DNA from 3 places in the Lysinibacillus canaveralius genome. Region 2 is predicted to be linked to each of the others. Evidence: riboswitches for the same ligand, from Rfam matches in the RefSeq annotation. Region 2 holds a riboswitch; each other region holds the start of a gene.
What was found. A riboswitch is a leader RNA that binds a small molecule or an ion and turns the genes downstream of it on or off. The one in region 2 is predicted to bind thiamine pyrophosphate.
Positions count from the first base shown of each region.

Region 1: another riboswitch for thiamine pyrophosphate. It lies ahead of AA0Y26_RS12470 (thiamine phosphate synthase); the one in region 2 lies ahead of thiT (energy-coupled thiamine transporter ThiT).
Region 3: another riboswitch for thiamine pyrophosphate. It lies ahead of AA0Y26_RS11390 (3-oxoacyl-ACP reductase); the one in region 2 lies ahead of thiT (energy-coupled thiamine transporter ThiT).

Region 1 is NZ_CP154840.1:2,458,125-2,462,280, reverse strand. It holds gene AA0Y26_RS12480 (YozE family protein) at 466-681, shown strand; gene deoD (purine-nucleoside phosphorylase) at 802-1,509, shown strand; TPP riboswitch at 2,045-2,142, shown strand; TPP riboswitch at 2,251-2,360, shown strand; gene AA0Y26_RS12470 (thiamine phosphate synthase) at 2,462-3,070, shown strand; gene thiO (glycine oxidase ThiO) at 3,054-4,156, shown strand, end outside.
Region 2 is NZ_CP154840.1:3,122,570-3,126,725, forward strand. It holds gene thiD (bifunctional hydroxymethylpyrimidine kinase/phosphomethylpyrimidine kinase) at 1-724, opposite strand, end outside; gene thiM (hydroxyethylthiazole kinase) at 709-1,473, opposite strand; gene tenA (thiaminase II) at 1,451-2,143, opposite strand; gene thiT (energy-coupled thiamine transporter ThiT) at 2,157-2,720, opposite strand; TPP riboswitch at 2,809-2,918, opposite strand; gene AA0Y26_RS15830 (hypothetical protein) at 2,991-3,923, opposite strand; gene AA0Y26_RS15835 (hypothetical protein) at 4,134-4,156, opposite strand, start outside.
Region 3 is NZ_CP154840.1:2,253,706-2,257,861, reverse strand. It holds gene AA0Y26_RS11405 (NAD(P)-binding domain-containing protein) at 1-535, shown strand, start outside; gene AA0Y26_RS11400 (N-acetyltransferase family protein) at 830-1,021, shown strand; gene AA0Y26_RS11395 (hypothetical protein) at 1,301-1,540, shown strand; TPP riboswitch at 1,765-1,862, shown strand; TPP riboswitch at 1,919-2,017, shown strand; gene AA0Y26_RS11390 (3-oxoacyl-ACP reductase) at 2,209-2,970, shown strand; gene AA0Y26_RS11385 (MFS transporter) at 3,371-4,156, opposite strand, start outside.

The DNA of each region.
Region 1 (4,156 bases), 660 kb from region 2:
TAACAAAGAAGTTACAAATAGTATATCTGATAGATATTATAACCAGGTACAATGCCAGGCTTCTATGGCTGCAAAATAGTGAACCCGCTGCTGTTAATGCGGAAGCAAAATAATAACAGGAAGTAGAGTATTAAATAAAGTATAAAAGACCTCGCGTTTGGGGTCTTTTTTATTTTTCGTTGGCAGGAAACACCTGAGAGTTAAGAAGAAGCAGGGGATGGATGATAGCGAATAGTTCAGCATAGCAGCAGAACAACGGAAGCAGCGTAATGCAGATTCTTCATTTATAAAAATTTGTCTTCCTTTTCTTAGTTTTTATAAAAAGATTTCAAGGTCCAAAAGTATAAATATCCCTATTCTTATTTTTCCTTTTAGAAAGTTTGGGTATATAGCATATACCATGTGAATAGTTATTGACAAAACATGAATTCCTAAGTTCAATTAAAAAGAAAGTGAGGAGAGAGGATGAAATCATTCTACCATTTCGTATTAACCTATAGAGGGGCAAGAGATGAAAAAGGACGTTTTGCAGAAGCTGTATTTAATGATCCGGCCTTTCCAAAAGCGGCTGAGGATTTTGACGAATTGACGGCTTATATTGAGATGCAGGCACATGAGGAGATGTCCACTTCTGTATTTGATGAATTATGGGACTTATATGCAACAAAATATCAATTATAGGAAGCATGAGAAGGAATTAACAAACTACTCTAACTTTTCAAAGCAAGACGTCTAACGATTGCATCAAACAGGAAAACGAAGTATCATTAACTTGAAAATAACTGAAATGAGGGACTATTTATGAGTATCCATATTGCTGCTAAACAAGGCGAAATCGCTGATATCGTATTACTTCCAGGAGATCCGCTTCGTGCGAAATTCATCGCAGAAACATTTTTGGAAGATGTAACATGCTACAACGAAGTGCGTAACATGTTTGGATATACAGGTACATACAAAGGTCGCCGTGTATCTGTGCAAGGGACAGGTATGGGTGTACCTTCTATCTCGATCTATGCAACGGAACTTATGCAAGAATACGGTGTACAAAAATTAATCCGTGTTGGTACATGCGGTGCGATTCAAAAAGACGTAAAAGTGCGTGACGTTATTTTAGCACAAGCGGCTTCTACAGATTCACGCTTAAACCAAGTGATCTGGGGCGGCGGTATTGACTTTGCTCCAACTGCTGACTTCGATCTACTTCATAAAGCATACAATGCTGGTAAAGAAGCGGGCTTGAACTTGAAAGTGGGGAACATCTTCACTGCCGACATGTTCTATTCAGATGAAGAACAAAATGAAAAGCTTGCGAAATATGGCGTATTAGCAGTTGAAATGGAAGCTGCAGCACTATATACACTAGCAGCGAAGTTTGGACGTCAAGCATTAGCAGTACTGACTGTTTCTGACCACATTATTACTGGTGAGGTAACATCTTCTGAAGAGCGTCAAACAACGTTCAAAGACATGATGGTTGTAGCGCTTGAAGCTGCGATTCAAGAGTAGGAATACCAAGGGTTTGGTATTTGGTACTTTTTAACAAGTGCCCATAGTATGATTTGAGAAGTGCCTGACAGGTAAAAACTTGTCGGGTGCTTTTTTAGTTTAACGAATCAAATAGTGAGGTTGCGTTTTCCTTTTGTTCAATTGACAAAGGCATTTAGTGAGTCTGGGGGGTTAATACAAATTCACAACAATTGGCGGGATTGCAAAATTTAGATGATGTGTGAGCGGTGCTAGAGGTTTTTTATGGAGTTATGCTACGTTTTATCATAGCTGACTGTTGCTTTTATGATACAAGAGGGTTTAGATACAACACAATAGGCTTGAAGTAAAAGAAATACTTGTTTTTTATTGAATTGGTTGGTTGTTATTTGAGGTACATGAGAAAGATGAGAAAAGAAACTTGTTCATATAATTCAAAGTGAATCAACGCTAACGATTAAAAACCTTTTATCCCGCTTGGATCTAATGAATAATTCATACGATTCAAAAAATTATTGCATTTAACCATTTTTATCAGTACAATAAAAACAATTCAATGAATTTGCAGGGGGACGCGTGTGTGTTGAGAAGGTAAAACCTGACCCTTAGAACCTGACAGTTAATACTGGCGTAGGGAGCGATGAGTACATACATATGCACTTTTTAGGCATCTCTACTTTTGTAGTGGTGCCTTTATTACGCCTCAATATGAAGGGGAATGATGATATTCAGCAAACGGCAGATAGCCTATAAATTGAAAATGAATTTTACTAGGGGATCCCTTGATAAGGGCTGAGACGAAAGTAGGTACTTTTAAACCCTCATAACCTGATCAGATTTGTATCTGCGTAGGGAAGTAGCGGATGTTTATGTTTTGTGTGCCTTTGTGCATATGTTGCATTCAAACAGAACCACTTTCCTTTTGGGAGAGTGGTTTTTTGTTGCTTAAAATCAATAAAGGGAGCATGTAAATATGAAGCTAATGGCTGTAACAGATGATTGCCAGTCGGTTTTGGAGTTAGCGCAGGAAATAATTCAAATCCAGTATAGTGTTGATTTTATTCAAATACGCGAAAAGTCAAAGACGGTAAAGGAAGTGATGGCGCTGCTTGAATATTTGGACGAGGGAGGTGTGCCAAAAGAGAAACTCATCATCAATGATCGGTTGGATATTGCTTTGTGCAGCGGTATCCAAACAGTGCATTTACCAGAAAAGGGGCTGCCTGTGCAACAGGTAAAAGAGCGATTTCCGCATCTTCATGTAGGGAAATCTGTTCATGATTATGAGGGAGCTAAGGAGGCGGAGCGACAAGGAGCTGATTATGTGCTATACGGACATTGCTTTGAAACGAATAGCAAAAAAGGAAAGGCCCCAAACGGTCTTACCCCCATTATTGAAATGAAAGGGAGTTTAAAGATTCCCGTCTATGCGATTGGTGGTATTCAGGTAAATCGGCTCCAGGCATTGCGGGACGTGCAGGCAGATGGCATTGCGGTGATGTCGGGTATTTTTTCAGCCCATCGTCCAGTTGCTGAAGCAGAGCATTTTAGGGAGGCCATTCAATATGCAAAAAAGCTATGAGGTAGCCGTGATTGGCGGCGGGATTATTGGCAGTGCTATTGCTTACTATTTAGCGAAGGAGCAGGTCGATGTAGCCGTGCTAGAGGAAGGTCAGATTGGTTTAAAAGCGACAAGCGCAGCAGCCGGCATGCTCGGTGCCCATTCGGAATTGGAGGATGAGGTGAAAGCCTTTTTCTCTTTTGCGAGGTATAGTCAGTCTCTTTATTCCGTGTTAAAGGAAGAATTATACGAGCAGAGCGGGATTGACTTAGGTTTTAGGAAAGGGGGGATTTTAAAGCTTGCATTTTCTGAGCGTGACAAAGAAAAATTAGCAATGGTACTTGCACAGCCTACGGTGACATGGCTTGAACCAGAGGAAGTAAGAAATCTAGAGCAAGAAGTTACCCCGGATATCTTAGGTGCAGCTTATATTGAAGAGGATATAAATGTGTTGCCGGCGCGTGTATGCCAAGCCTTCGCAAAAGGTGCTCAGCTGTATGGTGCATCAATTGTAGAGCATACAAAGGTGTTGCATATTAAAAAACAGCAGGATCTGTTTGAAATTGAAACGACAAAGGAGCTTTTCAAAGCAAAGCGTATTGTCATTGCCAGTGGTGTGTGGAGTACTCCGTTCTTTCGGCAGCTTGGGTTACAGCACGAAATGATACCAGTCAAAGGGGAATGTATAGCTGTTGAGAGTGCCAATTTTGTTTTAAAGCACACGATTTTTCATGATAAATATTATATTGTGCCAAGAAATAATGGGGAGCTGGTCATTGGCGCTACGATGCAGGAAAATGACTGGTCAGAGCAAGTAAGCTTAAATGGGGTAGAGACTTTAATTCAAAAGGCGAAGGCACTATTCCCTGCGATTGGCCAGATGAATATAAAGGCTAGTTGGTCAGGGCTTCGGCCACAAACGTTTAATCAAAAGCCCTTCATCGGATTTCACCCAGAGGATAATGCAATTTTGTTTGCAACTGGACATTATCGTAATGGTGTGCTGCTAGCTCCGGCAACAGGCGAGATGATTGCCAGTCTTATTTTAAGAAAGGATATGAAACAAGAATGGGTGGAGGAATTTCAAGTAGGCGGCCCATTTAGGAG
Region 2 (4,156 bases):
TGATGGCCAGCTGGACAAATTTTTTCGCCTCAATAATGGCCTCTTTTATTTCAAATCCTTTACCTAAAAATGCTGTCAGTGCCGCAGAAAATGTACAGCCTGTTCCATGAGTTTGGTTTGTTTGAATTCTTCTGCTCTCCATCAGGAATGAAGTGCCATCTGCAAAGTAGACACTATCGGTCGCCTTATCTCCTTCCAAATGTCCACCCTTCATCACCACACATTTCACTCCAGATTGCAATAAGATTTGAGCTGCCTTTTCAACGTCTGCTTCTGAAACAATCGTTATACCACTTAATTCAGCAGCCTCCGGTATATTCGGTGTAATCACTGTTGCCATAGGCAGGAGATGCTTTTTCATCGCATCAATAGCACTTCTTTGAAGTAATGCAGCTCCTCCCTTTGCAATCATGACCGGATCAATAACAACGAACATATTTTTTTCAGCTAGCACTTGTGCAACGGTCTCAATGATTTCAGAGGAAAAGAGCATACCCGTTTTAAGAGCTCGAACCGGCATGTCCTGAAAAACAGTTAGCATTTGCTGTTCAACAAAATCTTTCTCTACCGGAAAAATCCCTTCAACTCCCCATGTATTCTGTGCAGTTAATGCCGTAATGGCCGTTGTACCGAATACACCAATCTCCTGAAACGTTTTTAAATCTGCCTGGATACCTGCTCCTCCGCCCGAATCCGAGCCTGCTACCGTCATAACAATGTCCATTCTTTTTCCCCCTGTGCGAGACGTTCGAGCGCATTTAACAAACTGATTTGAAAGCTGCCAATATAGTGCTGTTCACCTGCTAATTCAGCTGCCTTCTTGTAATTGGATGAAATGTCCTGTAATGTCTCCACTTTTCTATCATTGGACGCTAGCCCTGCTGCACAAATAGCGCTAAGTAGACAGCCAGTAGCTGTTACATGGGTAATCCGCTCATTTCCTCCCTGAATCTGAAAAGTTTCCTTTCCATTTGTTACAATGTCTGTACTTCCTGTCACAAACACAAGGGTATTGTACGTATTAGCAACAAGCTTTGCTGTCTCAATAATATCGATCTGCCCTTCCCCACTATCGACGCCTCTTGATTCCCAAGGAACGCCGGCAACGACAGCAAGCTCCCCAACATTACAGCGAATACAATCAATCCGAATCTGCCCGAGGATTTCTTTTGCGATTTGTTGGCGGTAAAGAGAGGCACCGACCGCCACCGGATCCAGCACAACTGGAATGCCTTTTTCGTTTGCTGCTTTTCCCGCAATAAGCATCGTTCTAGCCGTAGTTTCGTGTAAAGTACCGATATTAAGAAGCAAGGCATCTGCAATACGTACCATTTCTTCTGCTTCTAATGCCTCATCGGCCATAATTGGTGATGCACCAATTGCCAGCAGGCCATTTGCCGTGAAATTAGCTGCTACGGTGTTTGTAATACAATGTACAAGCGGCTTTTTTTTATAAATGTTCGATAAGCTCATATTTCTTTACCTCTCCTTCCCAGTCCTGTATCGTCCAAGACATCTCCCAAAATTGCCATTCATAATAACAGCTTCGAATAAAATGCTGCTTTAATATCTCGTTTTTATGAGGATTTTCATGTGCATAGCGGTCCATCATTTCAATCTGCTCCTCAATGGATTGTTTAAATGCAATATCGCTGTACATATTGATCCAATCTTCATACACTTTTACCCCGGGCTTTGCATCGCGGTAATGCTCTCCTATCTCCTGATACAGCCAAGGGCACGGCAGCATTGCTGCAAAGCTTTCTGCAGCATCGCCATTGTATACTGCTTGATACATGTGGCTTACATAGTTATAGGCAGCAGGTGCCGGCATGAAGCCGGCAATTTGTTCTTCCGTAATACCCAGCTCCTGAAAAACAGTTGTATGCAGCAGCAGTTCCGATTGCTGAACAAATTGCGCCTTTTCTAAAAAGAATTTCATATCTGCTTCCTTTTCTGCTTTCACAGCAGTCAATGCCAAAACTTTAGAGTAATGTTTCAAATAGTAGGCATCCTGCAGCATATAATAGGCGAACTTTTCAATCGGCAATGTACCGTTGACCAATCCTTTCACAAATGGGTGCTTGAAGCTTTCTTCAAAATAACGGTTTGTTTCTTTTCGAACAGCTTGACAAAATGACATCGTTACCTCTCCTTTATGCTAATTTTGGTATGACAAGTCTTGGTGACGAAGTGAGTAACAGGATCGTGCAAATAATCGTCACCCCAATTGTTGGGACCATTGGTGTAGCATTATAAATGATGGAATAGAGCCACACATTCTGACCATCCGCAAACATATAGAAAAATATCACTCCTGAAATAACGTGAACCCAGAATTTAAAAAATCCTGCCATACAGATTGCTGCTGTCAAAAATAGTATCAGCTTCTGTTTACGGCCATTGTGCAAAGCGTCATGAATTGGCTTGTTCAAAAGAGCAGCCATTCCAACTGCTGCAGTAGCGAGGCAATGATCCAAAAACACCTGGGCCCAGTGATAGACAGGTACTCCAGTAGCAATGTCAATAAATCCGATCAGCATGCCGGTTGAAACACCTGCGAGCAGCCCCCATCTTATTGCAATCAGAAGAATCGGAATCATCTGTAAGGAAATTCCGCCTCCTTGGGGCATAAAGTTGATGGTCAGCATATCGAAAATAACACCGATACTGGCAAACAGCGCTATTTCAATCCACATCCTCAATTTTCTTTTCTCCATATTTCCTCTCCTTTCTCTCATAGAGTAACGAGAGAAGGAATAGAACGAAAAAAAACGACATCAGGACAGAGCCTGACATCGTTTTGAAGTCGGTTTCTATCCACATCCCTACGCAAGTGCTAACTTACAGGTTCTAAGAGTCAGTGCAGCATCCGTGCACAATCTCAGCCGACTCGCTCGGCCCCTCCTGTGGTTACTATTAAGTTGTAATGGCTTTATCATATCTGAAACAAAAAATCCCCGCAAGGTGATTTCAAAAATTTAGTTATTTTATCCTGTACGTGGAAGCCATGTAGCAATCCTTGCTAATAGCTCTGCACGCAGCATTACCATCTCTTCAAATTCATAAAAGAATAGGATTTTTTGATCTGCTACCGTACTTCCTTCCGGTTTAGGATATAGGACAAAATACATAAAGGATTCGGCAAAATCCTCCTGCTCATGGGTTGTTGCATATTCACTTAAAAAATACTCGCTCGTCTCCTCATAATCCAGGAGCCAAAATCGTCCATAAAATTGATAGAGGTACGAATCTTCATAGAAGCAGCCGCCCTCTTCTGTATAATTCGTCCAGCAATATCTTTCAGGTAGGCTATAATCTACTTCTTCCGGCGTTAGAGATAACAGGTGTGCCAGTTCGTGCAGATTATTTTGAATAGTTTCGGACGGCATGAAAGGCTCTGCGTTCAGTCCGAGCGTTGCACTGGTACCCCCTGCTACCTTGACATAAGCATTCGTCTCATTGCCTTCAAAAATCTCGACCGCATCTATCATTGTTGTCATCTCATCGGGAGTCATCCAATCAAAGCTGTACCACTGCCATAAATAGTCTTCCTCTACATTTTCACGCACTACATTATTATCAATTTCGTACATGTAGATAATTTCTTCAGGTATTAACACATCATCCATGACGGTATAATCGTCCAGAGGCCCATATACGCCTTCAAGCTCTACAATTAACTGGTCCCCCCAGGCTGCGCAGTCTTCTGAAGAATCGCACTTTACCTCAAGTATACAAATTTGCTCTTCTTCATTATAAATTTCTCCTTCAAAACAAACATTTTCTTGTGAAATCGTCTCAGAAACCGCCTCTTCAGCAAGGAGAGAATCCTCACCTAGGAAGAAGAGCGCCACAATCATCAGCGTGAATGCCGCAGCCAACAAGAAAATTAAACAACCGCCTATCAGCCATAAGGCCATCTTTTTGTCTACCCCTCTTTATGTTGTTTCCTATTATTATATACAATACTTACCAGAAAGAACAAAAGCATCCTTACCCAGATTGAGCACCTAAGACCTTTGGCATAACTGCCATAAGGGATTTAGGATGTTATCATTACCGTTTAGACGGCACCATCCTCTATTTTGATTTTCAAAACAAAAAAGACACCCCAAATTAGGGGCATCTCTTTATAATTGTTTTTGCCGTATCC
Region 3 (4,156 bases), 870 kb from region 2:
CTACGGGGGCGGCTCTAACGATGAACTGGCTGCGCGTGGAGAATTAGGTGTACGCATTGCTGGATATGTGCAAAAAGGGATTGTACAAGTAGAGACATCTTTTCGTATTCAAACGGTTTATGAACAGGACGGTATTGTACTGAAAGGTGAAAATAAAGTACTTGAATCATTTGATCGACTAGTAGTCAATACAGGAAGCCGGCCGACTTTTGACATGCACCGTGAACTGCGCTACCAGGCGGATGCTATTACTGAAGCAGTACCGGCTTTAGCGCCGCTTATCGATCCGAATGAGCATAGCTGTGGCAGTGTACCTCCGCATGGTGAAAAGGAATTGCGTCAGCCTGAACAGAATTTTTATATAGTGGGGGCAAAATCATATGGACGCGCACCTACATTTTTGATGGCAACAGGCTATGAGCAAGTTCGTTCAGTTGTCGCTTATTTAGCTGGTGATATAGAAGCTGCAAGAAACGTACAGCTCAGTCTGCCGGAAACGGGTGTCTGTTACAGCGGTATAGGCGGTTGTTGCTAGGAAAGGTATTGGGTAGAGCTTGCAGAAGGGTTGCATACACAACTAGTCTTTTAAGTAAAAGATCATTCTTTATGATTTACAAAATAAGGCGGTTTCCTTAACGGAAGTCGCTTTTATAGGAGGAACAAAATGATTCGGAAAATGGCGAATCAAGATATAGAGATTGTTGTTGCTATTTATCAGGAAGGGATGAATACGGGTTGATCAACCTTTGAAACAATCGCACCAACACCAGCAAAATGGGATATAAAATTTGATAAAGGTTTGCGGGTTGTCTACGAAGAGAATGGGGCTGTGCAAGGGTGGATATCTGTTACGCCCATTTCAGTGCGTGAAGTATACAAAGGTGTTGCAGAAATAAGTATTTACATCAGGCAATCTGTTTCTGGAAAAGGGGTTAGCAGTATTTTATTGGAAGCTCTTTGTGAAGAATGCAGAAAATCAGGTTACAGGATGCTTCAATCATCCATTTTTCTAGAAAAATAGTGCAAGCCATTAGAGTACACGAAAAAGCCGGATTTCGTTTCGTAGGCGTTCGTGAAAAAATTGCATAACGAGACGGCTCCTGGTATAACACAGTGTTGATGGAGAAGCGGCTGGTTGACTAGCTTTTTAAGTGTTAACATGCAGGATGATAGACGAGATATTTACCTATACGTGTGCTTTGATAGTTAATTAGAAATAAAAGGTGAAATTATGCAGGTAAATACATGGAATTGATAGGAATATACTTATTTCTAAGTAGAATCTGATAGGGGTTTTACTTTGGAGCAGCAACAATTCAAGATAATTAAGTATAACCCTAAGTATGCTGAGCAGACAGTAGAAATTAAACCCGATATTTATAAATATGGTTTAGAATATGCTATCGATGAGAGTAGACGTGCTGAGATTACACCAATTTTGAATAAATTTGCTTTAAAGCTTCGCAATGCCCCTTTAGTTCCTGACTGTAGTTTTGTAAGTGCGGATCGTTACACTTTTATAAAAAAATTACGAAATTAATATTAGTGTTAGTCTGAGCATGGAACAGTATATCCTTTTAAACTTTAAGTGATTTAGGACAAGTGCTTGACTTTCTGGTATAGAGTTATATTATTAATATCTCTCTTATGAAAGGTTACAAACGATTGATTGGGACAATTGTTGGCTGCTTGTAAGGATGTAGTATTTAAGTTTAAAATGTACTTGTTAATAACAGCGAACTTTGATAGAATCAAGCTAATTAAATGCATTTGCAGGGGGACACAGTTGTGTTGAGAAGGTAAAACCTGACCCTTAGAACCTGACCGTTAATACGGACGTAGGGAGCAAAGTACATATTATTTTCCTGTACTTACTATGGCTCCGCGTAATTTACGTGGAGCTTTTCTTATGCAAATACTTTAATTGCAGGGGGACACAGTTGTGTTGAGAAGGTTAAAACCTGACCCTTAGAACCTGACAGTTAACACTGACGTAGGGAGCAATTATAGGTGTAGTATACACTTTTTTGGGCGTCTCTATATTAATAGGGACGTTTTTTTGCACTTACGTCTATCTAGTGAGGAGGAAACTGTATGGGGTTTTGTAAAAAGTTCGAAAAGGTGCAGATATCTTTACTGTCGTTTCCGTTCTTTACAAAATTCCGGGTCCCAAACAACTTTACAAAAATTAAGTAAGGGGAAATTATAATGAAACTACATGAACAAACCGTTTTAGTTACAGGTGCAAGTAGAGGCGTTGGAGAAGAACTCGTTAAAGCTTTTGTTAAGGAGGGGGCTAATGTCGTACTGAATTATTATAAAAGCGAGGAAAAAGCAACGCGTTTAGCGCAAAGTTTGGGTCCTCAGGTTATCGCTTTACAAGCAGATATACGCAATCAACAAGAAGTGCAGCAACTGGTCGAAACAGCAAAGCAACATTTTCATACGCCGATTACAACCATAGTCAATAATGCGTTGATTGATTTCGAATTTAATCCACTTTCGCAAAAAAATGTGTTTGACCTTCAATGGACTGATTACAATAAGCAATTTGAAGGAACGATTAAGGGTGCTTTGAATAGTATTCAAGCATGTGTTCAGGATATGAAGGACCTGGGATTTGGTCGAATTATAAATATTGGGACAAATTTATTTCAGCATCCCGTAGTAGCTTATCATGAATATACAACAGCTAAAGCAGCATTGCTCGGATTTACACGTAACATGGCCAAAGAGTTAGGTGCGTATGGCATTACAGTCAATATGATGTCTGGCGGACTCTTAAAACAAACGGATGCGAGTAAAGTTACGACAGCAGAAGTATTTCAAATGATTGAAGCTGCAACACCGTTACAAAGAGTGACAACACCAAAAGAGTTAGCAGACGTGGCTTTATTCTTTGCATCACCTTGGGGATGTGCTATCACTGGGCAAAATTTAGTCGTTGATGGTGGTCTTGTTATGGATTAGGATTTCAGAAAAAATCGTTGCAGCGATTTTTTCACCTACACCGGGAATTGTTTGGAGTAGTTTATATTCTTCAAGTTGTACCGCTAACTGATCAATCTCACGCTCCAACGTAGAAAGCTGTTGGTGGTATGCTTGAAGTAAATCTATATATTCAGATTGACAAGCAGGCTATGAAAAAGGGTTGACTGAAATGGGTTACGTTTTGCAGCTGCGATTATATCCTCTGCTTTTTCATACGTTAATTTTCAAAATTGATAAGGGCTTGAATAAAATCAAAATGAACATACACTATGATACTAATCATATGAGGAACCGCTAATTAATAGGAGTAACGGTATACCTAATCATAAAAAAGTATTAGGGAACAACTATATGTTCCTAATACTTTTTTCAACAGGATTTATGCTAATTTCTTTTGTTTCAGGTCTAAATAATAACTAATGAACGTTAGTACACTTGCACAGACTGCAACGATCCCGCCAACCCATGCTACATCCATTAAATTACCTTGATAGTATACAAATCCGCCGAGTGCAGATCCAAATGCGATACCTAAGTTACTTGCTACTGGCATTAGTGAAGCAGCAAGTCCTGTTGCTTTAGGCTGATAAATGCCAGCGAGGTCAATTAAATAAAGCTGAGTAGATGTTGTTAAAAGGATGGCTGTTAACGACATCATACCAATGTTAACCATTCCTAATACATAATGATTTGAAGTCCAATATAAACTTGTTAGAACAACAGCTTGTATGAGAAAAACAAATCGAAGCCGACCAATTGCATTAAAGCCGGCAATCTTACCGGCAAGGATATTACTGAATATCGAGATAAATCCGTATCCAAATAAGATTAAACTAATTGACTGACTTGGTACTTCCATTCCTTTCAAAATAGGAACAAGGAAAGTAAAGACCGTATAAGTTGCACCAAACCCGAGAGCAGGAATGAAAAAGGCCATTAAAATCCTTGGCTTAGTCAATAAAGAAAATTGGTCTCGTATCGAACTGCGTATTTGGCTAAGCTTATGGGGCAAGACGAAATAGGATGTCAAAAATGCCAAACCACCTAGCAAAGTAGTAAACATAAAAGTGGCATTCCAGCCGTACCAATCGGAAATAATAGTACCAAGTGGCACACCAACGACATTTGCTAGTGTAAAACCACCGAAAATGAATGATATCGCAAT